4 regions of the Pseudomonas sp. App30 genome follow, and region 3 is predicted to be linked to each of the others. Evidence: riboswitches for the same ligand, from Rfam matches in the RefSeq annotation. Region 3 holds a riboswitch; each other region holds the start of a gene.
The links. Region 3 has a riboswitch for cobalamin ahead of RAM80_RS08490 (ABC transporter substrate-binding protein). Riboswitches for the same ligand answer to the same signal wherever they lie in the genome.

Region 1 (7,180 bases), 350 kb from region 3:
TCAATTACTATCCAGGCGCCAATGCCGCTGCACTCGGCTACGTCGAACGCCTGTGCGAAGCCGACGCCGGCTGGACCGAAAGCCTGATCTACTTGTGGGGCAAGCAGGGCGTGGGCCGTACCCATCTGCTGCAGGCCGCGTGCCTGCGCTTCGAGCAGATGGGCGAGCCGGCGGTGTACCTGCCCCTGGCGCAGCTGCTCGACCGCGGCGTGGAAATCCTCGATTACCTGGAACAGTACGAGCTGGTGTGCCTGGACGACCTGCAGGTCATTGCCGGCAAGCCCGAGTGGGAAGAGGCCATGTTCCACCTGTTCAACCGCCTGCGCGACAGCGGCCGGCGCCTGTTGATCGCCGCCTCCCATTCGCCGCGCGAGTTGGCGGTGAGGCTGCCGGACCTGAAGTCGCGCCTGACCATGGCGCTGATCTTCCAGATGCGCCCGCTGTCGGACGAAGACAAGCTGCGTGCCCTGCAGTTGCGCGCCTCGCGCCGCGGCCTGCACCTCACCGACGAGGTCGGGCACTTCATCCTCACTCGTGGTACCCGCAGCATGAGCGCGCTGTTCGACCTGCTGGAGCGCCTGGACCAGGCCTCGCTGCAGGCCCAGCGCAAGCTGACCATTCCCTTCCTCAAGGAAACCCTGGGTTGGTAGACCCGCAGCTGCTGGCCCGCGCCGGCGCTGCCCTGCGTGATGCCCGGCGCATCCTGGTGATTACCGGTGCCGGCCTCTCCGCCGACTCCGGTTTGCCCACCTACCGTGGCCTGGGTGGCCTGTACAACGGCACCACCAGCGAAGGCCTGCCCATCGAAAAAGCCTTGTCGGGGCCCATGCTCGAACGCGACCCGGTGCTGTGCTGGAAATACCTGGCGCAGCTGGGCGAGGCCTGCCTGGGCGCGCAACCCAATGCGGCGCACCACGCCATTGCCCAGCTGCAGAAAGCCAAGCCGGAGTGCTGGGTGCTGACGCAAAACATTGACGGTTATCACCGTCAGGCAGGAAGTCCCGACGAACGGTTAATTGAAATTCACGGGGAATTGGCGCCACTGTTCTGTCGCGCCTGTGGCGCTGTACGCGATGATTTGCGGGAAATCCTTGGTCAGCCACTGCCGCCGCGCTGCAACGTCTGTAATGGCGTTATGCGGCCTTCCGTGGTGCTTTTCGAGGAAATGCTGCCCGAGCGGGCGATTGAGGCGCTGTATCGGCAAATGGCGATCGGTTTCGAGGTGGTGCTGGTGATCGGCACCACGGCAAGCTTCCCCTACATCAACGCGCCCATCGCTGAAACCCGCGCCGCTGGCGGGTTTGCCATTGAGATCAACCCATTGCGAAGCGGGCTTTCTGCCAGCATGGACGTGTTTTTTGAGAGTAGGGCGTTAGAAGTCATGCCGAAACTGCTGAGTCACATTTTTTTCGATTGAATTTGCAAATGGATTTGATAGCGGGCATAGTCGCGTCTTCTTAACTATTACAGACACGGTCGTGCCCATGCTAAAGCGCTTCGCACCCCTCGTGCCCCTCGCACTCGTGACCCTGCTTTTCGGCTGCGCGGCTCATACGCCGGTATCGCAGCAACAGGCTCTCAACCCGGTGACTCCACAGTCCCAGGCCCAGGCGAAAGCTGTAACCCTGAATTTCCAAGAAGAAGAGCTGGATACCGAAAAGGAACTGGCTGACTTCTCCGAGAACAGCAAGCCCTACCAGATGCCCATGCTGGCTGACAGCATCCTGGAACGCGGCAAATCGCTGATCGGCACCCGCTATCGCACCGGTGGTTCCACTGAATCGGGCTTCGATTGCAGCGGCTTCATCGGTTACCTGTTCCGCGAGGAGGCCGGCATGACCCTGCCGCGTTCCACGCGTGACATGATCAACGTCAAGGCCCCCCTGGTAGCCCGCAACAACCTCAAGCCCGGTGACCTGCTGTTCTTCAGCACCCGTGGCCGTGGTCGCGTGAGCCACGCCGGCATCTACCTGGGCGATGACCAGTTCATCCACTCCAGCAGCCACCGTAGCGGCGGCGTGCGCATCGACAGCCTCGATGACGCCTACTGGAGCAAGACCTTTATCGAAGCCAAGCGTGCCTTGGCCATGGCACCGACCACGACTATCGCACGCAAGTAAGCAGTCTGGGCGGTACTCGCAGCGGCGGCGCACTGAAAAGTGTGCCGCCGTTGCGCGTTTTCGGGAATACAAGCTAGTCTTCAACGGCAGTTGAATCAGGATGGTTCTGTTTATGTCGCTAACGGCCCGTTTCGCGCTATTACTCTTCGCAGGCCTGCTCACCGCCTGCGCTGGCCACAAGCCGCCACCTGCGCCTGCGCCGGTGTATCAACCTTTTGTTTCAGCTCCCCAGCAGCCCCTGTCTCCCCAGGCCGATGACGTCCTGATGCGCGCCATCGGGCTGGTCGGCACCCCATACCGCTGGGGCGGCAACACGCCGGATTCGGGCTTTGACTGCAGCGGCCTGATCGCCTACGTCTATCGCGACGCGGCCGGCATCAGCCTGCCGCGCTCCACGCGGGAAATGATCAGCATGCGCGCCCCCGATGTCAGCAAGGATGCCTTGCAGTCCGGTGACCTGATCTTCTTCGCCACCAGCGGTGGTTCGCAGGTCAGCCATGCCGGCATCTACGTGGGCGAGGGCCGCTTCGTGCATGCGCCGGCCACAGGTGGCACGGTGAAGCTGGACTACCTCAACAAGCCGTATTGGCAACACGCCTACCTGAACGCCAAGCGCGTGCTGCAACCAGCAAGCCTGGCGCATAACCCTTGATGCGCCTGTGGGAGCTGGCTTGCCAGCGAGCTGTTCGGGTTTCCCCCAAAGCTCGCTGGCAAGCCAGCTCCCACAGGTTGTTTACTTCTCAGCCGTAATCCGCCAGATCTTGTTCCCCACGTCATCCGCCACCAGCACCCCGCCCTTGTGGTCCTCGGTCACGCCCACCGGCCGGCCCATGGCCTGTTCCTTGTCGTTGAGGAACCCGGTCAGCACGTCGATCGGCTGGCCGCTGGGCTTGCCGTCCACGAACGGCACGAAAATCACTTTGTAGCCACTGTGTGGCTTGCGGTTCCACGAACCGTGCTGGCTTACGTAGGCGCCATGGTTGAACGGCGCCGCCAGCCCGCCGCTGGTGCTGGCAAAGGTGAAACCGATGGAAGCGGTGTGCGGGCCCACGGCGTAGTCCGGGGCGATGGCCTTGGCCACCAGTGCCGGGTTCTGCGGGCTGACACGGTTGTCGATGTGCTGGCCGTAGTAGCTGAACGGCCAGCCATAGAAGCCGCCGTCCTTCACCGAGGTGATGTAGTCAGGCACCAGGTCGCTGCCGATCTCGTCGCGTTCGTTGACTGAGGTCCACAACTGCCCGGTCTGCGGCTCGAAGCCCATGCCGTTGGGGTTGCGCAGGCCGGAGGCGTAGATGCGGTGCTCGCCGCTGGCGCGGTCCACCTCCCAGATCGCCGCGCGGCCTTCTTCCTTGTCCAGGCCGTTCTCGCCGACGTTGCTGTTGGAGCCCACGGTGACGTACAGCTTGTTGCCCGAGGGGCTGGCGATGACGTTCTTGGTCCAGTGGTGGTTGAGCGGCCCGCCCGGCAGGTCCGTCACCTTGGTGCCCTGGCCGCTGATGGCGGTGGCGCCGGTGTCGTAATGGAAGCGCAGCAGGGCATCGGTGTCGGCCACGTACAGGTCGCTGCCCACCAGGGTCATGCCGAACGGCGAGTTGAGGTTGGCGATGAACACCGTACGGGTGTCGGCCACGCCGTCGCCGTCGGTGTCGCGCAGCAGAGTGATGCGGTTGGCGCTGGGCACCCCCGCGCCGGCCTTGCCCATGACCTTCTTCATCACCCAGCCCTTGATGCCCTTGGCGTCCTCGGGCTTGGGCGGCGCGTTGGTCTCGGCCACCAGCACGTCGCCGTTGGGCAGCACGTACAGCCAGCGCGGGTGGTCCAGGCCCTCGGCGAAGGCGGCCACCTGGGTGCCCTTGGCCGGTTGGGGTTTCTCGCCGTCGGGCCAGCCGATGGCGTCGGCGATGTTCACCGTGGGGATCAGTGTCTTGTTCGGTGCTGGCAGCTGCGGGTGCGGGCCGGTGCCGTCGGCCACCTTCAGGGTCGAGGACTCGCCGCAGGCCAGCAGCGTGCTGGAGGCGAGGATGATCAGGGCCAGGCGGGTCTTGTGCATTGTAATTGCTCGCTGAGGCGGAGGTATGTGCTGTAGAGGGGCGGGGTAGGGCAGTGGTTCCAATAAAACCCTGTGACGCGGCCTTTGGCCGCTGCTACGGGGAGTTCCGTAGCAGCGGCCGAAGGCCGCGTCCACAGGCGCTGCGGTGCAATAGCCAGGCCGCGTCAGGGCCGGACGCCGCCTGGCGGCAGCTGCTACAGGGGAGGTATGGCGAGCTTTAATTGACCTCCCACCCCCAACCCTCTAACCTTCCCGGCGTGTTTCAGGTGCCCTGCAGCCCCACGGCTGGCAGGGTGAAACAGGGAAGCCGGTGAGCCGCCGCAGGCGTGCGAGCCCGGCGCTGCCCCCGCAACGGTAAATGAGTCAAGGTCGCGCATGGCGCCACTGGGCCGAATTGGCTCGGGAAGGCGCGTGGCCCCGGGTGTGCATGCCCCCGCTCATGAGTCCGGAGACCGGCCTGGAACCCTTCTTGGCAAGCCGCTGGCTTGCCGGTCCCCTTTTGTTCTGTCGCGCGGGTGAGAGCGGCATTGACGAGTCTGTGCTGCGTCCGTCCGGGCGGCGGCTTTTCGTCGATGTCGCCTGTGTGCAGGTGTAGCGGAGAGCTGCGATGAGTGAATTCCAGGAACGTGAACAACGCCATCTGGCGCGCATGTTGCGCAAGAAGGCGATCATTGACGAGCGCATTGCCAATGCGCCCAACGAATGCGGGCTGCTGCTGGTGCTGAGCGGCAACGGCAAGGGCAAGAGCAGCTCGGCCTTCGGCATGCTCGCGCGCGCCATGGGCCACGGCATGCAGTGCGGCGTGGTGCAGTTCATCAAGGGCCGTAACGCCACCGGCGAAGAGTTGTTCTTCCGCCGCTTCCCCGAGCAGGTGCGCTACCACGTGATGGGCGAGGGCTTTACCTGGGAAACCCAGGACCGCCAGCGTGACATCGCCGCCGCCCAGGCCGCCTGGGAAGTGTCCCGTGGCCTGTTGCAGGATGAGAGCATCGGCCTGGTGATTCTCGATGAACTGAACATCGCCCTCAAGCACGGCTACCTGGACCTCGACCAGGTGCTGGCCGACCTGCAGGCGCGTCCCGCCATGCAGCACGTGGTGGTCACCGGCCGTGGCGCCAAGGACGAGATGGTCGAACTGGCCGACACCGTCACCGAGATGGGCATGCTCAAGCACGCCTTCCAGGCCGGCATTCGTGCCCAGAAGGGCATCGAGCTATGACCCAGCCGCGTCATTGCCCGGCGGTGCTGATCGCAGCACCCGCTTCTGGCCAGGGCAAGACCACCGTCACCGCCGCCCTGGCGCGCCTGCACCGCAACCAGGGGCGCAAGGTGCGGGTGTTCAAGTGCGGGCCGGATTTCCTCGACCCCATGATCCTGGAACGGGCCAGTGGCGCGCCGGTGTACCAGCTCGACCTGTGGATGGTGGGCGCCGAGGAAAGCCGGCGCCTGCTGTGGGAAGCGGCGGCCGAGGCCGACCTGATCCTGATCGAGGGCGTGATGGGCCTGTTCGACGGCACCCCCAGCAGCGCCGACCTGGCGCGGCACTTCGGCGTGCCGGTGCTGGGCGTGATCGACGGCACCGCCATGGCCCAGACCTTCGGCGCCCTGGCCCTGGGCCTGGCGCGCTACCAGCCGGACCTGCCGTTCGCCGGCGTGCTGGCCAACCGCGTCGGCACCCTGCGCCACGCGCAACTGCTTGAAGGCAGCCTCACCGAAGGCCTGCGCTGGTACGGCGCGTTGTCTCGCGAGACCGGCATCGAACTGCCCAGCCGCCATTTGGGCCTGGTGCAGGCCAGCGAGCTGAACGACCTGGACCTGCGCCTGGACGCGGCCGCCAATGCCCTGGCGGCAAGCTGCGAAGTCGCGCTGCCACCGCCGGTGACCTTCGCTGCGCCCACCCCGGTGCCGTGCGAACCGCTGCTGGCCGGCGTGCGCATTGCCGTCGCCCGTGACGAGGCCTTCGCCTTCACCTACGGCGCCAGCCTCGACCTGCTGCGCGCCATGGGCGCCGAGCTGAGCTTCTTCTCGCCGGTGCATGACCAGCAGCTGCCGCCCTGCGACAGCCTGTACCTGCCCGGTGGCTACCCGGAACTGCACCACCACACCCTGGCCGCCAACGCACCGATGCTGGCGGCGATTCGCGGCCACCACGCCGAAGGCAAGCCACTGCTGGCCGAATGTGGCGGCATGCTCTACCTGCTGGACGCCCTGACCGACGTTGACGGCCAGCGCGCCGAGCTGCTGGGCCTGCTAGCTGGCGAAGCGGTGATGCAAAAGCGCCTGGCGGCCCTGGCCCTGCAAGCCGTGGAGCTGCCCGAAGGCACCCTGCGCGGCCACACCTACCACCATTCGCTGACCAGCACCGCGCTTGAGCCCATCGCCCGTGGCCTCAGCCCCAACGGTGGCCGCGGCGCCGAGGCGGTGTACCGTGATGGCCGCCTCACGGCGTCGTACGTGCACTTCTATTTCCCGTCCAACCCGGCGGCCGTCGCCGCCCTGTTCTGCCCCAAAGGGGCCTCGCACATTTGATGACTGACAACGCCTACACCCCCGCCGAGCGCGCGGCCATCTACCGAGCCATCGGTGAGCGCCGCGACATGCGCCACTTCGCCGGCGGCGACGTCGCCCCGCAACTGCTGGCGCGCCTGCTGCACGCTGCGCACCAGGCGCCCAGCGTCGGCCTGATGCAGCCCTGGCGCTTCATCCGCATCAGCGACCGCGCCCTGCGCGAGCGTATCCAGGCGGTGGTGGAGGACGAGCGGGTGCGCACCGCCGAGGCCCTGGGCGAGCGCTCGGACGAGTTCATGAAGCTCAAGGTGGAAGGCATCAACGACTGCGCCGAGGTGCTGGTGGCGGCGCTGATGGACGACCGCGAGCGCTACATCTTCGGCCGCCGTACCTTGCCGGAGATGGACCTGGCGTCGCTGTCCTGCGCTATCCAGAACCTGTGGCTGGCGGCGCGTGCCGAAGGCCTGGGCATGGGCTGGGTGTCGCTGTTCGACCCCCAGGC
Region 2 (7,180 bases), 1.3 Mb from region 3:
GACGGCTTCGGGCCGCTGTCGGTCAACCTCGCCGGCGGCCAGCTGCGCCAGCCCAACCTGCTCAAGCGCATCGACCAGCTGCTGCGCCAGCACCACCTGGCCCCCGGCTGCCTGCAACTGGAGATCACCGAGAACTTCATCATGAGCCAGGCCGAGGAAGCCCTGGCGGTGCTGCACGACCTCAAGCGCCTGGGCGTGCAGCTGGCCATCGATGACTTCGGCACCGGGTATTCCTCGCTCAGCTACCTCAAGCGCTTGCCCCTGGACATCCTCAAGATCGACCAGTCCTTCGTCCGCGGCCTGCCCGCCGACCCCCATGACGCCGCTATCGTGCGGGCAATCATTGCCCTGGGCCGCAGCATGCAACTGACCGTGATCGCCGAGGGCGTGGAGAACGACGCGCAGCAGCAATTCCTGGCCCGCGAGGGCTGTGAGCAGATCCAGGGCTTCATCTACAGCCTGCCCCTGAACGCCGACGAATTCGCCGGGCGGTTTCTTCGTATGCGTCTTTGCGACTTTTCGGATGGCACTGGCGCGAAACCGTCGTTATAATCCGCGACCTACTGGGGGCCTATAGCTCAGTTGGTTAGAGCAGGGGACTCATAATCCCTTGGTCGCAGGTTCGAGTCCTGCTGGGCCCACCATCTACGAAAAAGCCGCGCATCTGCGCGGCTTTTTGCGTTTCAGGCCAACGCTTTTCAGCCCAGCTGCTTATACGCCCTGCCCGTCTTGTGCAGCGCCTGCTCCAGCGTCAACGGCGGCACCCACCCCAGCAACCGCCGCGCCTTGCCCGAATCCACCTGCAGCGACGCGCACAAGGTGGTGTACATGTTCTGCTTGCCCGCCAGCCTGGCCCCCCACCGCATCAGCCCATCGGGCACCGGCACCAGCCGGGGCGAGCGGCCCATGCTGGCCGCCAGGTAGCGGACGATCTGCGCCGTGGAGGCGTCCTCGCCATCGGAGATCAGGAACAGCTGGTTGCCCGCCGCCGGGTGGCGGGTGCACAGCACGATGAAGTCCACCAGGTTCTCCAGGGCCACCATGCTGCGGCGGTTGTCCACCGCCGCGAACGGCAGCGGCAGGCCGGAGTCCACCAGCTTCAACAGCCGCGGGAAGTTGCGCCGGGCGTGGGCGGCGTAGATCAGCGGCGGGCGGATGATGACCACGTCCATGGTCGTGCCCTGCGCCAGCGCCCGCAGGCCCTCCTCGGCTTCGAACTTGGAAATGGCGTAGTCGCCGTCCGGCACCGGTACCGAGGTTTCGTCAAAGGGCGTGCCGGTGGTGAAGGAGCCATTGACCCCTACCGAACTGATGAAGATCAGCCTTCGCACGCCGGCTGCCAGCGCCTGGCGCGCCAGGGCCAGGGTGCCTTCGAGGTTGGTGCGGCGGTATTCGGCCAACGGGTCGGGACTGGTGTCGCCCTGCAAGTTGAGGCGCGCGGCGATGTGCACCACCACCTCGATGCCCTGCAAGGCGCCGGACCAGTCGGTTGCAGCGGCGATATCACCCACGGCAACCAGCGGCACGGGCCCTGCGCCCGCCGAACGGCTGGTGCCCAGCACCTGGTTGTCGTGCTGCGCTGCCAAGGCCTCGCAGACCGCCTGGCCGAGGAAGCCGGTGGCCCCCGTGACGAGTATGTTCATGGCGCTCCTGAAACCTGTTGATTGAATATCATGCTCCTCGTTCCTGCACGCCCACCTCGGTAGCGCCCTTGCTGGGGGCCCGCTGCGCCAACCGAGCGCCCAGTTGCTGGCCCTTCAGCTCCACGTAGCGATAGGTGAGCATGGCCAGCCCTACCACCATCAGCAGCACCGCCACTGCCAGCAGGTTGTTGAGCAACACGCTGCCGGTGTCCACGTAGCGCTTGGGGCCAATGGACGGTGCGAACGGCGTGCCGGTGAGCTTCTGCAGCACCATGAAGCAGGACACCACGCAGAACCACACTGCCGCGTGGGTCATGTAGATGGAGTAGGAAACCTTGCCGATCAAATGAAAGACCCGGCCCTGCAACAGTCGGGAAACGGCACCACCGTCAAACGCATAGACAACCACCACCGCGCAGAACAGCACGCGGGCCAGCGGCATTTTGTTGTCCAGGCTGGAGATGAGTAACGCCACCACCAAGGCCACGGACAGCAGCTCAAGGCCGGTGAAGCAGGCGAAACCGGCGCGGATCCGCGTGCTCAGCCGGCGGTAGGCCATGTAGGCCAACGCCCCTCCGAAGAAGCACAACAGCCCACGCAGGGCCTTTGGCGTCAGCCCGCCCAGTTCCAGGTACAGCGCCAGTGCGGCCAGCGCGGCGATGGCTGCCCAGCCCCACAGCCGCGCGCTGCCACGCAGCAACAACGCCGCCAGGAACACCATGTACATGTAGTACTCGACGCTGATGCTCCAGGCCGGATAGTTGAACGACAGCGCTTCGGTAAAGCCGGTCCACGACTGGACCAGCAGGGCGTTGGGCAGTATTTCCGAGAGCGCGGTGGCCCCGCTGAACGGCTTCGAGTTGAACGCGAGCCCCTTGCGCCAGGCAATCGCCTTGCCCACCTCCAGCGCAATGAACACTAGCAGCATCACCCAGTGCAGCGGGAACAGGCGCAACGAGCGCGTGATGAAGAAACGGCTGAAGTCCACGCGCTCCTTGCTGCCGTAGGCGTGGGCCAGCACAAAGCCGCTAAGCACGAAGAAAAACTCCACGAACAGGTCGGCGTTGCGGAAAAACGCCAGCTCGGTGAAGCTGCCCGGCAAGCCGATGTGGTACGTCACCACCGCCAGCGCGAACAGGCCGCGAAAGCTGTCCAGCGCCTGGAACCTGTTTGCGCCTTGCATGGCTGCGCCCCATGTGGAACCTGCAAGCCAAGCGTAGCCGCTCAGGCCTGCCTCGCGCGGCCAATCTTCACGACGTTCATCGGGCAAAGAGGTACACTTACCCGGCTGTATCAATGTGTTTCGAAAAAAGAAGACGGTCAAAAACCGCCGCGGTCGCGCCACTGTAGTCGGCACCTTGCCGTAAGCCAGACCTTTTTTCGACCTATCCACCGTAACCGGGACGCGTAATCCCTGAGGTAATCATGGCCTATAGCACTACTTCGCAAACCGACATCTCGATCCCGACCATTCCCCTGAGCGAAATCCTGCCGTGGGCGATTTTCGGCGGCCTGCTGCTGATGCTGGCAATCTACTTCGTTGGCGCAGAACAAGGTGCCACCGCGCTGTTCAAGGGCATGTACGTCCACGAGTTCGTGCACGACGGTCGCCACCTGCTGGGCTTCCCCTGCCACTGATCCCTTCGAGGTGTTTCACATGACTGGTCGTTTACTCGTCAGGGGCATGCTCGTCGGTCTGTTGGCCGGCATCCTCGCCTTCGGTTTTGCAAAAATATTCGGTGAACCCCAGGTTGACCGTGCCATCGCCTTCGAAGAAGGCATGGCGCACATGCACGGCGACGCCGAGGAACCCGAGCTGGTCAGCCGCGAGGTGCAGAGCACCTTCGGCCTGCTGACCGGCGTGGTGGCCTACAGCGTTTCCCTGGGCGGCATCTTCGCCCTGGTGTTCGCCTACTCGCTGGGCCGCATCGGCAAGGTCGGCCCGCGTGGCCTGTCGGCGCTGCTGGCCCTGGCGGCCTTCGTGGTGCTGATCCTGGTGCCGGAAATCAAATACCCGGCCAACCCGCCGTCGGTAGGCAACCCCGACACCATCGGGCTGCGCACCCAGGTGTTCTTCATGATGCTGCTGGTATCGGTGGTGGCCGCGGTCATCGCCGTCAACGCCGCGCGCAAGGTCATCGCCACCTCTGGCGTGTGGGCTGGCGCCATCGCCGGCGTGGCCCTGTACCTGGTGATCATGGCCGTGGCCGGTGCGCTGTTCCCCACCATCAACGAAGTGCCGGCGAACTTCTCGGCCGACGTGCTGTGGAAATTCCGCACCTCGTCGCTGGGCATCCAGCTGGTGCTGTGGACCACCGTCGGCCTGGTGTTCGGGCCGGTGGCGGAGCGGTTGCTGCAACCCAAGGCGCGCTTTGCCCACGCCTGATCCACGCTGCTCGAAGAGAACCGCGCTCCGGCGCGGTTTTTTTATGCCTGCAGTCTCGCCCGGCTACCTCCCCGTAGCCGCTGCCGCAGGCTGCGCCGGCCCTAAGCCTCGACGCAAGCTCTCCAGCGTACGACATGGCCAGCGCAGCCTGCCGGCAGCGGCTACGGAGTGCAATCTGGACAGTGAGCCGATTAGCTGACTTAATCGGCTCACAAAATGAGCCGATTAGGGCGTCATTCAAGCCAGTATGGATGGCATATCCGCCACTACAACATGACCGACCTGCGCACCCTCCCCCTCGACGAAATCGACCGCAAGCTGATCGCCGCCCTGCAGATCAACGCCCGCGAAAGCGTGGCCGTGCTCGCTCGCCAGCTGGGCATCGCCCGCACCACGGTGACCTCGCGCCTGGCGCGCCTGGAGAAAGGCAAGGTCATCACCGGCTACGGCGTGCGCCTGGGCCAGCGCCTGGCCGACGGCGGCCTGCAGGCCTACGTGGGCATCACCGTGCAGCCGCGCTCGGGCAAGGAAGTGGTGCGCCGCCTCAGCGCCATGGGCCAGGTGCAACAGCTGTGCGCGGTGAGCGGCGAGTTCGACTACGTGGCCTGGCTGCGCACCGACTCGCCGGAGCAACTGGATCAATTGCTCGATCAGATCGGCAGCGTCGACGGGGTGGAAAAAACCACTACGTCGATCATTCTCAGCAGCAAGGTCGACCGCGGGCAACCAGTCTGATCAAGGGTTTCGTCATATTGCAGCGAAACACGTCATTACGACGACACTCTGCGCCTTAATTACGACACGACCGCTCCCTAAAATGGCTGGCATCCCTTTCCTATACTGAAAGATCCGCTCAGTAGCCGCCCATAAGGTCGACCATGACTCAGCACAACCGCCACCCCGCCGACGGCAAGAAGCCGATCACCATCTTCGGCCCGGACTTTCCCTTCGCCTTCGACGACTGGATCGAGCACCCGGCCGGCCTGGGTGTGATTCCCGCCGAGCACCACGGCGCCGAGGTGGCCATTGTCGGGGCGGGCATCGCCGGGCTGGTGGCGGCGTACGAATTGATGAAGCTGGGCCTCAAGCCGGTGCTGTACGAAGCCTCGAAAATGGGCGGCCGGCTGCGCTCGCAAACGTTCGAGGGCACCCAGGGCATCGTTGCCGAGCTGGGTGGCATGCGCTTCCCGGTGTCCTCCACGGCGTTCTACCACTACGTGGACAAGCTGGGGCTGGAAACCCGTCCGTTCCCCAACCCGCTGACCGCCGCCTCCGGCAGCACCGTCATCGACCTCGAGGGCCAGACCCACTACGCCCGCAGCATCGCCGACCTGCCGGCGCTGTTCCAGGAGGTCGCCGACGCCTGGGCCGACGCCCTGGAGGCCGGCTCGCAGTTCAGCGAGATCCAGCAGGCCATCCGCGACCGCGACGTGCCGCGCCTGAAAAGCCTGTGGAACACCCTGGTACCGCTGTGGGACGACCGCACCTTCTACGATTTCGTCGCCACCTCCAAGGCGTTCGCCAAGCTGTCCTTCCACCACCGCGAGGTGTTCGGCCAGGTGGGCTTCGGCACCGGCGGCTGGGACTCCGACTTCCCCAACTCGATGCTGGAAATCTTCCGCGTGGTGATGACCAACTGCGACGACCACCAGCACCTGGTGGTGGGTGGCGTCGAGCAGGTGCCCCTGGGCATCTGGCGCCATGTGCCGGAAAAATGCGCGCACTGGCCCGCCGGTACCAGCCTCAGCTCGTTGCACCACGGCGCGCCACGCTCGGGGGTGAAGAAGATTGCCCGCGACCCGGACGGCCGCTTCGCCGTCACCGATAACTGGGGCGACACCCGCCATTACGCCGCAGTGCTTGCCACCTGCCAGAGCTGGCTGCTGACCACGCAGATCGAGTGCGAGGAGTCGCTGTTCTCGCAGAAGATGTGGATGGCCCTGGACCGCACCCGCTACATGCAGGCGTCAAAGACCTTCGTGATGGTCGACCGGCCGTTCTGGAAGGACAAGCACCCGGAGACCGGCCGCGACCTGATGAGCATGACCCTGACCGACCGCCTCACCCGCGGCACCTACCTGTTCGACCACGGCGACGACAAGCCGGGGGTGATCTGCCTGTCGTACTCGTGGATGAGCGATGCGCTGAAGATGCTCCCGCACCCGGTGGAAAAACGCGTGAAGCTGGCGCTGGACGCCCTGAAGAAAATCTACCCTGACGTCGACATCGCCGGGCATATCATCGGCGACCCCATCACCGTCTCCTGGGAAGCCGACCCGCACTTCCTCGGCGCGTTCAAGGGCGCGCTGCCCGGCCACTACCGCTACAACCAGCGTATGTACGCGCACTTCATGCAGCAGGATATGGCGGACGAGCACCGGGGCATTTTCATCGCCGGCGACGACGTGTCCTGGACCCCGGCGTGGGTGGAAGGCGCGGTGCAGACTTCGCTCAATGCGGTGTGGGGCATCATGAAACACTTCGGCGGCCACTGCCACGCGGACAATCCGGGGCCGGGCGACGTATTCAATGAAATCGGCCCCATCGTCCTCGCCGAATAAGGAGCGCCCCATGCATGTAGCCTTGTGCCAATGCACGCCGCAGCCGCTGGCCGTGATCGACAACCTGGCCCGCCTGCAGGCCCAGGTGCGCGCCGCCAAGGCACTGGGCGTGCAACTGCTGGTGTTCCCGGAGATGTTCCTGACCGGCTACGACATCGGCGTGGCCGCGGTGCAACGCCTGGCTGAAGCTGCCAACGGACCGTCGGCCCATGTGATCGCTGGCATCGCCGAGGCACATGGCATGGCCATCGCCTACGGCTACCCGGAGCGTGGCGCCGATGGCCAGCTGTACAACAGCGTGCAGTTGTTCGACGGGCGCGGCAACAGCCGGCTCAATTACCGCAAGACCCACCTGTTCGGTGAACTCGACCGTGCCCTGTTCAGCCCTGGTGGCGACCACTACCCGGTGGTGGACCTGGACGGCTGGCGAGTCGGCGTATTGATCTGCTACGACATCGAATTCCCCGAGAACGCCAGAAGACTGGCTCTGGCCGGGGCCGAACTGATACTGGTGCCCACCGCCAATATGCTGCCATTCGAGTTTATCGCCGACGTGACAGTGCGCAGCCGCGCGTTCGAAAACCAGTGCT
Region 3 (7,180 bases):
CTGGCTGCCTATCGGCGGCGCGCTGTCCGACCGTATCGGCCGCAAGCCGATGCTGATCGCCATGACCGTGCTGGCCATCGCCACCTCGTACCCGGCGTTGTCGTTCCTGGCCCAGGCGCCGAGCTTCGCGCACATGCTGGAAACCCTGCTGTGGCTGTCGTTCATGTACGGCATGTACAACGGCGCGATGATCCCGGCGCTGACCGAAATCATGCCGGTGGAAGTGCGCGTGGCCGGTTTCTCCCTGGCCTACAGCCTGGCGACCGCGGTGTTCGGCGGCTTTACCCCGGCCATCTCCACCGCGCTGATCCACAGCAGCGGCGACAAGGCCGCGCCCGGCTACTGGATGAGCTTCGCCGCCCTGTGTGCCCTGTGCGCCACCCTGTACCTGTACCGCCGCGGCAGCGCCCAGCTGCGCGCCGCCGTGTGAGGGGCGTGGCCATGAAGAAATTGCTCAACAGCCTGGCCGCCCTGACCCTGGGGCTGGCCGCCGCGGGCCTGGCCCAGGCCCAGGACCTGACCGTGATGACCTCCGGCGGCTTCACTGCCGCCTACAAGATCCTCGGCCCGCAGTTCGCCGCGGCCCATGGCGACCAGCTGAACACCGTGCTGGGCCCGTCCATGGGCAAGGCCGCCGAGGCTATCCCCAACCGCCTGGCACGCGGTGAGCAGGCCGACGTGGTGATCATGGTCGGCTACGCCCTGGACGACCTGATCAAGCAAGGCAAGGTGCTGCCCGCCTCGCGGGTGGAGCTGGCCGATTCGCGCATCGGCCTGGTGGTGAAAGCCGGCGAGCCGAAGCCGGACATCAGCAGCGTCGCCGCCTTCAAGCAGGCGTTGCTGCAGGCCAGGTCCGTGGGTTATTCCGACAGCGCCAGCGGCGTCTACGTACAGGACCAGCTGTTCAAACGCCTGGGCATCGAAGCCCAGCTCAAGCCCAAGGCGAAGATGATCGAGCGCATTCCGGTGGCCGGTGAAGTGGCCAAGGGCGAGCCGCAGCTGGGCCTGCAACAGGTCAGCGAGCTGCTGCCCATCGCCGGCGTGACCTACGTGGGCAAGATCCCCGAGCCGCTGCAGTCGGTGACACGCTTCGCCGCCGGCATCCCGGTAGGCGCCGCGCACCCGGCCGAGGCCAAGGCCCTGCTCGACTACATGGCTTCGGCCCAGGCGCAGTCGGTGGTCACCGGCACCGGCCTGGACTCAGTGCCTCACTGATCTTCCAGGGGTTTCTTGAACTCCCTGATCAACTGCTCCAGTTCCAGCGCCGCCGGGGTCAACAGCCGGCCCCGGCGGCGGATCAACCCCACGCTGCGCAGCACCTCGGGCTCCACCAGCGGGATGCTGGTCATCCACTGGTGCTCGCCCAACGGCAAGGCCATGGACGGCACCGCCGCAATCCCCAAGCCCGCCTCAACCAGCCCGAGCATGGTCGTCACATGGCGGGTCTCGCAGATGCTCGGCCGCGCCGGGCGGATGTGCAGCAACGCCTGGTCCAGCACGAAGCGGTTGCCGGAGGTCTTGTCCACCGAGATGTAGTCGTGCTGGAAATACTCTTCCCAGCTCAGCTGCTTGCGCCCGGCCAGGGGGTGGTCGCGGCGGCAGGCGGCCACATAGTGCTCCTGCACCAGCAGTTCGAATTCCAGCTCCGGCGGCAGGTTGCCGGTAAAGCTCAGGCCCAGGTCGGCCTCGCCGCTGAGCACGGCCTGCTGCACGTCGTTGGCGCTGGCATCGAGCACCTTCACGCGAATGCGCGGGTAAAGCTTGTGGTAGCGGGCCACCACCTTGGGCATGAAGTAATAGGCGGCCGACGGCACGCAGGCCACGGTGACGTTGCCCAGGCGCGTGGAGGCCACTTCGCTGATGCCCAGCAGGGCGATGTCCAGGTCATTGAGCAGGCGTTCGGCGCTGGGGGCGAAGGCACGGCCGACCATGGTCAGGTTGACGCGGCGGGTGGTGCGGTCGAACAACCGCACGTTGAGCGCGCTTTCCAGCTTTTCGATGCGCCGGCTCAGCGCCGGCTGGGAGATGCTGATGGCCTCGGCGGCCTTGCGAAAACTGCCCTTCTCCACCACTGCGCGAAAGGCCTGCAGGTCGTTCAGGTCGAAATTGATGCTCATCCCGGTCACTCATGCCGAATTTTATTTATCCGATCAGCTTAATGCATGAATGAGCAAGATTGATGCTGGACCATAGTCGAAAGACCGTTCGTCGCCGCCCAAGCACCAACGCGGTGGCCGGGCAATCAATTGTAGTGAGCGAGGCGTCACCCTCTCGCTTCCCGAACAATAACGACGGAGATTTCCCATGGACGCATTCAAAGCAGGCACGCTTGTGCTGGCCCTGACCGGCGCGCTGGCAAGCCCCGCATTCGCCGCTGCCACCAGCGCCTTTGTCGCCGATGCCACCGCAGGCGGCATCACCGAAGTCGAGGCTGGCAAGCTGGCGCTGCAGAAAAGCAGCTCGGCGGACGTGAAGAGCTTCGCCCAGATGATGATCAAGGACCACGGCGCGGCCAACCAGAAGCTGGCGGCGCTGGCGCACAAGCTGGACCTGGTGGTGCCCGACGACGCCACGTTGATGGACCAGGCGAAGAAGAAAATCCTCGAAATGCGCGACGAGTCCTTCGACAAGGCCTACGCCGCCAATCAGGTGAAGGCCCACGAAGACACCATCGAGCTGTTCCAGAAAGAGGTCGAATCCTCCGACAAGGCCGAGCTCAAGGACTTCGCCAAACAGACCCTGCCCAAGCTGCAGGAGCACCTGAAAATGGCCAAGGAACTGCAAGCCAAGCATCAGTGATCCTGGCGCGCACGGCCGTGGATTTCCCACGGCCCTGCGCCAGCGTTTACCATGGGCGCTTTATGCCCTGCCAAAAGTCTTTCATGAACGCCGACGCCCTCGCTATATTGCAGCAACACCTCAGCACCGCCCTGCAACACCCGCCTGCCGAAACCCGCCGCTTGTTCCACGGCCGCGGCCGCTGCTGGCCGGGCCTGGAGCAGATCACCGTGGACTGGCTGCAAGGTGTGCTGCTGGTGTCGCTGTTCCGCGAACCCGCCGCCGACGAGCTGGCTGCGCTGAAGCCGCTGCTGCTGGCACTGGCCCAGGCCACCCCACAGGTGCACAGCCTGATCCTGCAGCACCGCTACCTGCCCGACAGCGCCGCCGAATGGCTGCTGGGCGAGCCGGTGGAGCAATGGTTCATCGACGAGGACGGCCTGCGCTACCAGCTGGACCTGGGCCGCAAGCAGAACATCGGGCTGTTCCTGGACATGCGCTACGGCCGCCAATGGGTGCGCGAGCACGCCGCCGGCAAGCGCGTGCTGAATCTGTTCGCCTACACCTGCGGCTTCTCGCTGACGGCCATCGCCGGCGGCGCCGAGCACGTGGTGAACCTGGACATGGCCCGCGCCGCCCTGAGCCGCGGCCGTGACAACCACCGCCTGAACGGCCACGACCTGGACCGCGTGAGCTTCCTGGGCCACGAGCTGTTCAAATCGTGGGGCAAGGTCAAGCGTGGCGGCCCCTATGACCTGGTGATCATCGACCCGCCGTCGTTCCAGCGCGGCAGCTTCGTGCTCACCCAGGACTACCGCAAGGTGCTGCGCAAGCTGCCCGAGCTGCTGACCGAACAGGGCGTGGTGCTGGCCTGCGTCAATGACCCGGCCATTGGCTCCGACTTCCTGATCCAGAGCATGGCCGAGGAAGCGCCGCAGCTGACCTTCCAGCACCGGCTGGAAAACCCGCCGGAATTCCCCGACGCCGAGGCCGAAGGCGGCCTCAAGGCGCTGGCATTTACCAGCGCATGAACCCCGCATGACTGCGTAGCCGCTGCCGCAGGCTGCGCTGGCCCTTGCCCACGCTGAAAATCTCCAGCGTACGCCAGGGCCAGCGCAGCCTGGCGGCAGCGGCTACAGCGTTTGCCCCTGGGAAGGTGAACGGCAGGTTGCTCTCTTGGGCAATGCCACTTACCCTCTGCGGGCTTTTTCATGCGTGCAGCAGGAAGCCGGTGCAACTCCGGCGCGGTCGCGCCACTGTGTTCGGGCCTCCCGAAAGCCAGACCTTGCTGCACGCCATTTCTTTCGCCCAACGGACGCGCCATCCCGGGAGCCGCTGCATGCTGTTACGCCGCCTTGCCTTTGCCTGCCTGTCTTTATCCGCCGCCTCAGCCGTAGCCGCCGCGCCGGCCAGCCACTACCCGCTGACCGTGCAGAACTGCGGCCACAGCGTGCGCATCGACGCCCCACCACAACGGGCGGTCAGCCTGGGCCAGGCCAGCACTGAATTGCTGCTGTCCCTGGGCCTGGGCCCGCGCATGGTCGGCACCGGCGTGTGGTTCGGGCCGCTGCCGCCGTCGCTGGCGGCCGCCGGCGCCAAGGTGCCGCGCCTGGCCGACAACGCCCCCAGCTTCGAGGCCGTGGCCAAGACCGCGCCGGACATCGTCGTGGCGCAGTACACCTACCACATCGGCCCCCAGGGCGAGGTGGCGACGCCCGAGCAGTTGCTGAAGCTGGGTATCCCCTCCTACGTGTCGCCCAGCGACTGCGACGGCAAGGGCGTGACCGCCACCTCCAACGCCGATGGCAGCCGCAGCCAGCTGTATTCCCTGGCCCTGGTGGACAAGGAAATCAGCGAACTGGCGACCATCTTCGACGTGCCCGCCGCCGGCCAGGCCCTCAGCGCACACCTGCATGCACGCGTGGCGGCCGCCGTGAAACTGGCCAACGCCACCGCGCACCCACCGCTGTCGGTGCTGTACTGGTTCTCCAGCACGCGCCTGGAAGGCGACCCGTGGGTGGCCGGCAAGCACGGTGCGCCGGGCTATATCTCCCAGGTGCTGGGCCTGCGCAACGTCATCGACAGCGATGAGGAATGGCCCGGGGTGAGCTGGGAGAGCATTGCCGCCCGTGACCCCGACGTGATCGTGCTGGCGCGCATGCAGCGCCGCCTCTACCCCGCCGACGACGTCGAGAAGAAGCTGGCCTTCCTGCGCAACGACCCGGTGACCCGCGAACTCAAGGCGGTGCGCAACGGCCGCCTGATCGTGGTCGACGCCAACACCCTGAACCCGTCCATGGGCGTGGTCGACGCCATCGAACAGATCGCCAAGGGCCTGGCCGACACGGGCAAGGCGCCTTGATGCGACTGGAAAGTTCCGGCCTCCGCCGTTGGGCGCTGGCTCTGCTGGCGCTACTCAGCCTGGGCCTGTCGATTGCCCTGGCGGTGTCCCTGGGTGAGCTGGACATTCCCCTGGCCGTGACCCTCAAGGCGCTGCTCAACGGCCTGGGGCTGGGTGCCTATGAGGTGCCGCGGATCCAGCAGGGCATCATCTGGGAATACCGCCTGAGCCGCGCGCTGGTGGCCGCCTGCTGCGGCGCTGGCCTGTCGCTGTGCGGCGCGGTGTTGCAGGCGCTGCTGCGCAACGCCCTGGCCGATCCGTACGTGCTGGGCATCAGCGCCGGCGCCTCCACCGGCGCGGTGCTGGTGATGCTGCTGGGCCTGGGCGGCGGCTTGATCGGCATATCCCTGGGGGCTTTCCTCGGCGCCGCGCTGGCGTTCGGCCTGGTGGTGCTGCTGGCCACCGGCATCCGCGGCGGCCCGGCCCAGGTGATACTGGCCGGCGTGGCCGGCGCGCAGCTGTTCAACGCCCTGACCGCCTGGATCGTCTCCACCTCGGCCAACGCCGAACAGGCGCGCAGCGTGATGTTCTGGCTGCTGGGCAGCCTGGGCGGCGTGCGCTGGGCGGACGTCGGCTTGGCCGCTGCGGTGGTGGGCGCCGGCCTGCTGGTGTGCCTGTACTGCGCGCGCACCCTGGATGCCTTCGTTTTCGGCGACGACGCCGCCGCCAGCCTCGGCGTGCCGGTGGCGGGCCTGCGCTGGTTGCTGTTCGGAGTGACGGCGCTGATCACCGCCACCCTGGTGAGCATCGTCGGCGCCGTGGGTTTCGTCGGCCTGGTGGTGCCGCACATCGCCCGCCTGCTGGTAGGCCCGCGGCACGTGCGGCTGCTGCTGGCCTGCGTGCTGATCGGCGCCAACTTCATGGTGCTGGCCGACATCGCCTCACGGTTGATCGTGCCCGGCCAGGTGCTGCCCATTGGCGTGGTCACCGCCCTGGTCGGCGCGCCGGTGTTCGCCGCCCTGCTCTACCGCAACCGGGCGGCGCCATGAGCCTGCGCGCCGACAACGTCGGCTGGAGCGTCGACGGCCAGGTGATCATCGACGGCATCAGCCTGGATCTGCCCGCCCAGGGCACCCTGGGCCTGATTGGCCCCAACGGCTCCGGCAAATCGACCCTGCTGCGCCTGCTGGCCGGCCTGCGCACGCCCAGCCAGGGCAGCGTCAGCCTCGACGGCCGCCCACTGGCGCAATGGCCGCGCAAGGCCGTGGCCCGGCGCGTGGCGCTGGTGGAACAGCACGCCGGCACCGAGGTGGACATTCGCGTGCAGGACATCGTGCGCCTGGGCCGCACCCCGCACCGCGGCGCGTTGTCGGCCTGGACCCAGGAAGACCAGGCCATCGTCGAGCAGGCCCTGGCGCGCACCGGCCTGGGCGCCCTGCGGCTGCGCAGCTGGCACAGCCTGTCGGGGGGCGAACGCCAGCGCACGCAGATCGCCCGTGCCCTGGCCCAGGGCCCCAGCGAACTGCTGCTGGACGAGCCCACCAATCACCTGGATATCCAACACCAGCTGCAGCTGCTACAACTGATTCAGGGCCTGCCGGTGACCTGCGTGATGGCCCTGCATGACCTGAACCTGGCCGCGATGTTCTGCGACCGCCTGGTGCTGCTGCAACAGGGCCGGGTGGTGGCCAGCGGCAGCCCGGAACAGGTCCTCACCGCCGAGCGGGTCGCCCAGGTCTACGGCGTGCGCTGCGTGGTCAGCCCCTCCGCCCACCATGGCCGCCCGCACATTCAATACCTGCCCTGAGGCATGGCCCATGAAAACCGTCCTGGTCATCGGCATCGGTGCCGGCAACCCTGACCACCTGACCTTGCAGGCGCTGAAGGCGCTGAACCGCGTCGACGTGTTCCTGCTGTTCGACAAGGGCCCGGCCAAGCACGGGCTCAACGACCTGCGCCGTGACCTGTGCACGCGCCTGGCCACCGAGCGGCCCTGGCGCATGGTGGAAGCCGACAACCCGCCGCGCGGGCCTGACGGCGACAGCTATGCGGGTGCGGTGC
Region 4 (7,180 bases), 1.6 Mb from region 3:
TGTTGACCTGCAACCCCAGGCGCACGTCCGGCAGCGCCTGCCAGCCGAGGTTGGCATCCACCACCGTATACCCCGGCACCTGCGCACTGTTGGCGGTGTTGGCGTAGCGCGCAGCCACGTAGCGCAGGCCGGCCCCGGCGTCGATGCGCTCGGTGATGGCCTTGCTCAGCCACAGGTTGGCGCTGCGCCGGGGCACATCGGTGGGGCGGTTGCCGGCGCGCGACAGCACCTGGCCATTCACCGCTTCATCGAAGTCATCGTAACGGGCGCGCACCACCGCGGCGTTCGCCGACAGCTGCCAATGGTCGGCCAACGCCAGTTCCAGGCTGGCTTCCAGGCCGTTCGAGGACTGCTGGCCCACCTGCAGGGTGTCGCGGGTGATGGGGTCGGTGGTCAACAGCTTGCGCTTGACGATGTGGTAGGCGGCCAGGGTCCAGGCGCCGCGGCCATCCCAGAACTGCTGCTTGAGGCCCACCTCGGTCTGTTTTGCCCGGGCCAGGTCCATCTGCTGCTGGGTGGGGTTGAGGGTGACCAGGTCGCTGACGCCGTCCTGGCTGGTGCTGTACTGGCCGTATAGCGACAGTTGGTCGGTGACCGCGAACACCAGCCCGGCGCGCCAGTTGCCGCCGTCCAGATTGACGTCGCTGCGGGTGCTGGTGCGCGCGTCGTCACGCTGGATGTGGTTCTGGTCGCGGCGCACGCCGGTCACCAGCGCCCAGCGCTCGGACAGCTGCAGGCGGTTCTCGGCGAACAGCGCGAAGGTCTGGGTGGTGCTCTGGCTGAGGGCCTGGAACGGCGACTGGCTGTGGAACCAGCCCGGCGCCGGCGCCCAGGGGTCTACGTAGTCGCCACCGACATCGGTGTAGGGCGAGTTGTTGGCCAGGCCGAAGCGGATGCGGTTGTACTCGGCGCCCACCACGGTCTTGCTGGCCAGGCCGAACAGGCGGTGGTCGAAGGTGAAGGTCTGGCGGTCGCCCAACTGTTCTTCGTGGTGCTTGATTTCCAGGTAGCTGCCTCGCAGCAGCTGGCCCTGGCTGCTGTCCCAGCTGTAGCTTTCGGCGTTGCGCCAGTGGCGGCGGCTCTTGATGTAGTACAGCTCGTTGCTGGCGCTGATGGCATCGCTCAGGGACCAGTCGCTGGTCAGCCGGGTCCATTGGTCGTCGTAGTGCTGCACGGCGTTGCGCACGTTGTAGTTCTTGTCGCGCAGGCTGTCGTGGTAGTGGCCGTCGATCAGCGGCGTGCCCAGGTAGCTCATGGGGCGGCTGTCGCCCTGCTCATGGGCCAGGGTGAAACTCAGGTCGTCGCTGGCTTGCCAGCGCAGGGCGCCGCTGAAGGCCAGGCTTGAGGACTGGCCACGGTCTACCCAGCCATTGCTGCTTTGCTGGTCCAGGGTCAGCCGGTAGCTGAGGCGCTCGCCCAGCGAGCCGCCGCTGTCGAACGCGGTCTGCTGGCGGTCGTCGCTGCCGTAGCCCACGCGCAGGTGGTTGCTGATGGCGCCCTCGAAGGGCTTCTTGGGGATCACGTTGATCACCGCGCCGGTGGCACCTTCGCCGTTCAGCACCGAGGCCGGGCCGCGGATCACGTCGATGCGCTCCACCATCCACGGGTCCACCGGGAAGGTCTGGGTGCCGGCGCCGGTGTACAGGCGCGCGCCGTCGAATAGGGTCATCACTGACTCGTGGCCGCTGAAGCCGCGCGCCGACAGCGCCGTATTGCCGTTGCCCGGCGCGGCGATGCTGGTGATGCCGGGCGCACGGGTGGCGGCTTCCTGCACCGTGAGGTTGTTGCGCTGGTCGATGGCGTCTTCGTCGAGGCTGCTGATACTGGCCGGGGTTTGCAGCGGCGTCAGGTTCAGGCGCGAGCCTGCGGTGCCAGGGGTGGCCAGCGCGGTGTCGGCGCGTTCGCTGATGGTGGTGGCCGGCAGCGCCAGCTCATCGGCGGCGTGCACGGGCAAGGACAAGGCCAGGCACGGGGCCAGGCGGTGAAGCAGGGAAGTGCGGGACATGCTGTTCCAACTACAGTCAGGAAAAGATGAACCCGGAGGGACACGCATGGCAAATCGCGGGCGCAAACGCCCACGGAAACCGGCCTGCGCCCGCCCACCGCGGGTTGCCAATTGAAGCGTTTGCAGGCCGGTCTCCGGGCTTGCGAGGGGCATGAACGCGCCGCCTTCCCATGCACGATGCACAGTGGCCTGTTGACGCGTTCGCTCGCTTACCGTTGCGGGGGCAGCGCCGGACTGATCACCAAAGTGACGCACCGGCTTCCCGTTTCACCCTGAGCACGGCGGCTGAGGGCACCTGAAACTGGCGCGCATTCGACCACTGATGTGGATCCAGGTCAATGTCTGCGCCTCGATACAATCCTGTAGCCGCTGCCGAAGGCTGCGCTGGCCGGCATGAACACTGAATATCTCCAGTGCATGAAAAGGCCAGCGCAGCCTGCGGCAGCGGCTACGCAGCGTCGCGCCAATGGGGTATATTGCGCGCCATTACAGAATACATACCGCAGTACACTTCAAAGGAGCAGGCATGGCACGGGGTGGGATCAACAAGGCAGTGGTGCAAAAGGCGCGTGAGGCGCTGCTGGCGCGGGGCGAGAACCCCACCATCGACGCCGTGCGCGTGGCGTTGGGCAACACCGGTTCGAAGACCACCATTCACCGCTATCTCAAGGAGCTGGAAGAAACCGACCAGCGCCGCCAGGCCCCGCGCGAGCACCTGACCCAGGAGCTGGGCGAACTGGTAGGCCGCCTGGCTTTGCGCCTGAAAGAGGAGGGCGACGAGTACGTGCAGCAGGCCCAGGCGCGTTTCGACCTGCAGAAAGCCGTGCTCGAAGCCGACCTGGCCGAAGCCGCCAAGGCCCACGCCGCGTTGCTGCAGCAGTTCGAGATCCAGGCCGAGGCCCTGGCCAGTGAGTCGGAGCAGCTGGCCACCTGCCGCACCTCGTTGCAGGCCGAGCACACCCGCAACGCGCGGTTGGGCCAGGAATGCAGCGACCTACAACTGCGCGTGCAGGAGAAGGACGAACACATCCGCTCGCTGGAAGACAAGCACCAGCACGCCCGCGACGCCCTGGAGCACTACCGCCAGGCGGTGAAGGAGCAGCGCGACCAGGACCAGCGCCGCCACGAAAGCCAGGTGCAGCAGGTGCAGGTGGAAGTGCGGCAGTTGCAGCAGAGCCTGATCGTCAAGCAGGACGAGTTGATGCGCCTGAACCGCGACAACGAACGCATGCTGGTGGAGGCACGCCAGGCGCGCAAGGATCAGGACACCGCCACCCAGGCCCTGGCCGACAAGGCCGCCGAGGCCACGGCCCTGGCCACGCAATTGGCTCAGGCGTTGGGCGCGCGCGAGGCCCAGGCCCAGCAGATCGAGGTGCTGCGCCAGGAGCAGGCGGCCCAGGCTAAGGCCAGCAAGGCCCAGGTGCTGCGCGAGGCGCGCCTGGAGCAACAGCTGCAACAGGCCAACGCCACCTTGGCGCAGTGGCGCGCCGACCGCGCCGCGGCCAGCGCCGAGTAACGCCGCTCAGGGCTCGGAAGGGGTATCGTCCGGGCCCACCGGGTGCAGGCCGCTGCGCAGGATGCGCCGCACCCGCTGCATCTTCTCCACCGAGCCGGGCACACCGTTGCCCATGTCCAGCAGGGCCTGGGCGCACAGCTTGGGGCCGTAGCCGTCGAGCTTGGCGAATTCCTCGCCGGACATGTGAATGGTCTTGAGGGCAAAGGCCAGCAGGTTGTCGCCGGGGTTGGGGCCGTTGAGGATGCCCTGGATCATGTACGCCAGGGCCTGGCGGTACTGGCCCTGGGTGTGGATGGCGGCGCAGTCGATGTCGGTGCCGGCGAAGGTCTGCACCATCAGCCGGCGCATGACCTCGTCGAGCAGTGCCGGTTCGCTGCCGTCGTCCTCGAACACCTTGGTGCGGCGCAGGGGAATGACGTTGTCGTCGTGATCGCTCATGGGTACTCCTTGTGGTGACGCTACAGGGAAAGTATGCGCCATTGCGTTGCGCTGTCCATAATCCGCGCGGCGCTGTCCAAGCCAGGCACCGCTGCCGGCGGGCACACTGCAGGTCTGCCTTTGCCATCAGGAGCCCCTCCATGACCGAGTACGTGATTGCCCCACCGCCCGCCGCCAGCGTCGCCATTGCCGGCGACAGCCGCCGTTTCCCCGTGCGCCGGGTGTTCTGCGTGGGCCGCAACTATTCCGAGCACGCGCGGGAAATGGGCCATGATCCGGACCGCGAGCCACCGTTCTTCTTCTGCAAGCCCGCCGACGCCGTGGTGCCGGCCGAGGGCGTGATCGCCTACCCGCCGCTGACCGCCGACCTGCACCATGAGGTGGAACTGGTGGTGGCCATCGCCGAGGGCGGCGTCGACATCGCCCCCGAGCAGGCCCTGGCGCATGTGTGGGGCTACGGCGTGGGCCTGGACCTGACCCGCCGCGACCTGCAGGCCCAGGCCAAGAAGCAGGGCCGGCCGTGGGACTGGGCCAAGGGCTTCGACGAATCGGCGCCGTGCACCGCGCTGATCCCGGCCAGCACCCTGGGCCACCCGGCCAGCGGCGCCATCTGGCTCACGGTGAACGGCGAGGAGCGCCAGCGCGGTGACCTGGCGGACCAGATCTGGGCGGTGCCTGACGTGATCGCCTACCTGTCGCAATCGGTGGCGCTGCAGCCCGGCGACCTGATCTTCACCGGCACCCCGGCCGGCGTCGGCGCCTTGCAGCCCGGCGACCAGGTCAGCGCCGGCATCGACGGTGTCGCCCAGTTCCAATTGCGCATCGGCCAGCGCTGACAGCCGCCGCGCCGCGCTTTAGACTGGCGGCGTCTTTCCGGCTTTCGAGGTTGCTGCCATGTCGTCCCTGTCCCGCGTGCCCACCTATGGCATGCAGCAGCGCAGCAACCGCGAGGATTTCTACATCCGCGACAAGCAGGAGCGCGAGGCGCTGACCTCGCCGCACCGCCACGAATACTTCCAGATCCAGGTCAACCTGGGCGGCGACACCGTGCAGCACATCGGCGGCGCGGTGCGGCCGTTCCCGCGCAACGCCCTGAGCTTTATCCTGCCGCACCGCCTGCACTTGATCCCGCACCCCGAGCACGGCAACTTCATGCTCATCAACTTCGCCCAGGGTTTCCTGCTGCCGCACCTGGCCTGCGACCCGCTGGACCTGGAGGACGTGCCCCTGGGCCAGGCCCCCGAGCTGGCGCCGTTCCAGTGCCAGGAGCACCTGGACTTCATTCTCGACGACCACGCCTTTGCCGAGGTACAAGCCTTGCTGCTGCGCCTGCGCGAGCTGGACCGCACCCGTGACTTCGGCACCACCACCTTGCTGCGGGCCGGGCTGTTGCAGCTGATCGGCCTGGTCAGCCAGCGCTTCGCCCCGGCGTTGCAGCAACTGGCCAGCGACAAGGCCGCACGGCGCGGCCGCCGCGACGCGCTGGCGCGGGTGACGGCCTATATTCGCGAGCACATCGCCAACCCGGAGCTGACCCTGAAGGACGCGGCCGCCGCGGCGTTCCTGTCGCCCAACTACCTCACCCACCTGCTGCGCAAGGACACCGGCAGCACCTTCAGCGAGCTGGTGCTGGAGCGGCGCATGCGCCTGGCGCGCACCCATCTGCTCAACAGCGACGAGCCCATCAGCCACGTGGCCCAGCGCTGCGGTTTCAGCGACGAAGCGTACTTTTCGCGGCGCTTCCGCCAGACCCAGGGCCTGCCGCCCGGGCAATTCCGCCGACAGCAGCGCGAGCATAGCGCCCATCAATGATGGTTAGCGTTGTGGCCGGGCTTTGCTAGGGTAGGTGAAAGGTTCAGACGAGCATGGACGATGAAGGCCACACAACAACGCACCCTGGCGGTCAATGGCATCACCCTGAGCGTGCACGTCGCCGGGCCCGAACACGGCCGGCCCATCTGGCTGCTGCACGGTTTCCCCGAGTGCTGGTACTCGTGGCGGGCGCAGATCGCGCCGCTGGTGGCCGCGGGTTATCAGGTGTGGATGCCGGAGATGCGCGGCTACGGCGCCAGCTCCGCGCCCCAGGCAGTGGAAGCCTACGACCTGCTGACCCTGTGCGCCGACATCCAGGGCGCCATGGACCTGCTGGGCCAGCGCCAGGTGTGCGTGGTGGGCCACGACTGGGGCGCGCCGGTGGCCTGGCACCTGGCGCTGCTGGAGCCTGAGCGGGTGCAGGCGGTGGTGGCCTTGTCGGTGCCTTACGCCGGGCGGCCGAAGCAGCCGGCGATAGAGCTGATACGCGCGCACTTCAAGGACCGTTTCAACTACATCCTGTATTTCCAGAACCCGGGGGTGGCCGAGGCCGAGCTGGACGCCGACGTCGCCCACACCCTGCGCATGTTCATGCAGGGCGGCGCCAACGGCGACCTGATCCTCAAGGACAAGCCCGCCAGCGCCACGCTGTTCGACGGCATCAACCAGCCCGACCGGCTGCCGCCCTGGTGCAGCGCCGAGGCGTTCGAGGTGTACGTGCAAACCTTCGCCGGCCGCGGCTTCCATGGCGCGCTGAACTGGTACCGCAATTTCGAACGCAACTGGCAGCGCACCGAACCCCTGGCCGAGGCCTGCGTCGAGCAGCCGGCGCTGTTCCTGCTGGGCGACCTGGACCCGGTGGGCGTGCTGGAGGCGCACACGCTGCTGCGCATGCCCAAGCGCGTGCCACGCCTGGAGCAGCACATCGTCAAGGCCTGCGGGCACTGGATACAGAGCGAACAACCCGACATCGTCAATGGGCATTTGCTGCGCTTTCTGGCAAGCCATTTTCCCGTGTGACGTGCACAGGTGGGAGCTGGCTTGCCAGCGAGCTTTTGAGCCTCAACAGCTCGCTGGCAAGCCAGCTCCCACAATGAAGATTAATTTAACCTTCCAACCTGTTGATCCATAAGATTTTGCTCAACGTCACGCAGCACCAGCATATGCCTTTTCCCTAGGCACTTATGACCCCGCCCGGCATATCCATAGGCCAACTCCGTATTTTTGAACCAAAACGTACATTCCTACACTCCGCCGTCCCTGACCCCACCAAGGACGTCCGATGTACCGTCAAGCCTTCCCCCTGGCCCTCAGCGCCGCTTTGTTCAGCCAGCCCCTGTGGGCCGATGGTTTCCTCGATGACAGCAAGGCTGACCTGACCCTGCGCAACTTCTTCATCAACAACGACA

Region 1: another riboswitch for cobalamin. It lies ahead of cobO (cob(I)yrinic acid a,c-diamide adenosyltransferase); the one in region 3 lies ahead of RAM80_RS08490 (ABC transporter substrate-binding protein).
Region 2: another riboswitch for cobalamin. It lies ahead of RAM80_RS14575 (CbtB domain-containing protein); the one in region 3 lies ahead of RAM80_RS08490 (ABC transporter substrate-binding protein).
Region 4: another riboswitch for cobalamin. It lies ahead of RAM80_RS01220 (TonB-dependent receptor); the one in region 3 lies ahead of RAM80_RS08490 (ABC transporter substrate-binding protein).

The regions. Positions count from the first base shown of each region.
Region 1 covers NZ_CP133165.1:2,198,945-2,206,124, reverse strand. The annotation lists gene hda (DnaA regulatory inactivator Hda) at 1-650, shown strand, start outside; gene RAM80_RS10080 (NAD-dependent deacylase) at 644-1,417, shown strand; gene RAM80_RS10075 (C40 family peptidase) at 1,485-2,120, shown strand; gene RAM80_RS10070 (C40 family peptidase) at 2,233-2,772, shown strand; gene RAM80_RS10065 (PQQ-dependent sugar dehydrogenase) at 2,854-4,170, opposite strand; cobalamin riboswitch at 4,418-4,646, shown strand; gene cobO (cob(I)yrinic acid a,c-diamide adenosyltransferase) at 4,778-5,389, shown strand; gene RAM80_RS10055 (cobyrinate a,c-diamide synthase) at 5,386-6,699, shown strand; gene bluB (5,6-dimethylbenzimidazole synthase) at 6,699-7,180, shown strand, end outside.
Region 2 covers NZ_CP133165.1:3,125,992-3,133,171, forward strand. The annotation lists gene RAM80_RS14555 (bifunctional diguanylate cyclase/phosphodiesterase) at 1-552, shown strand, start outside; tRNA gene RAM80_RS14560 (tRNA-Ile) at 568-644, shown strand; gene RAM80_RS14565 (NAD-dependent epimerase/dehydratase family protein) at 699-1,643, opposite strand; gene RAM80_RS14570 (acyltransferase family protein) at 1,672-2,826, opposite strand; cobalamin riboswitch at 2,899-3,036, shown strand; gene RAM80_RS14575 (CbtB domain-containing protein) at 3,069-3,281, shown strand; gene RAM80_RS14580 (CbtA family protein) at 3,301-4,029, shown strand; gene RAM80_RS14585 (Lrp/AsnC family transcriptional regulator) at 4,303-4,764, shown strand; gene RAM80_RS14590 (flavin monoamine oxidase family protein) at 4,908-6,590, shown strand; gene RAM80_RS14595 (carbon-nitrogen hydrolase family protein) at 6,601-7,180, shown strand, end outside.
Region 3 covers NZ_CP133165.1:1,853,742-1,860,921, forward strand. The annotation lists gene RAM80_RS08465 (MFS transporter) at 1-430, shown strand, start outside; gene RAM80_RS08470 (substrate-binding domain-containing protein) at 442-1,215, shown strand; gene RAM80_RS08475 (LysR family transcriptional regulator) at 1,209-2,117, opposite strand; gene RAM80_RS08480 (DUF4142 domain-containing protein) at 2,305-2,799, shown strand; gene RAM80_RS08485 (class I SAM-dependent methyltransferase) at 2,883-3,809, shown strand; adenosylcobalamin (AdoCbl) riboswitch at 3,992-4,074, shown strand; gene RAM80_RS08490 (ABC transporter substrate-binding protein) at 4,118-5,140, shown strand; gene RAM80_RS08495 (FecCD family ABC transporter permease) at 5,140-6,168, shown strand; gene RAM80_RS08500 (ABC transporter ATP-binding protein) at 6,165-6,926, shown strand; gene cobF (precorrin-6A synthase (deacetylating)) at 6,937-7,180, shown strand, end outside.
Region 4 covers NZ_CP133165.1:263,968-271,147, reverse strand. The annotation lists gene RAM80_RS01220 (TonB-dependent receptor) at 1-2,005, opposite strand, end outside; cobalamin riboswitch at 2,113-2,319, opposite strand; gene RAM80_RS01215 (DNA-binding protein) at 2,532-3,521, shown strand; gene RAM80_RS01210 (hypothetical protein) at 3,528-3,959, opposite strand; gene RAM80_RS01205 (fumarylacetoacetate hydrolase family protein) at 4,100-4,795, shown strand; gene RAM80_RS01200 (helix-turn-helix transcriptional regulator) at 4,854-5,771, shown strand; gene RAM80_RS01195 (alpha/beta fold hydrolase) at 5,832-6,791, shown strand; gene RAM80_RS01190 (OprD family porin) at 7,054-7,180, shown strand, end outside.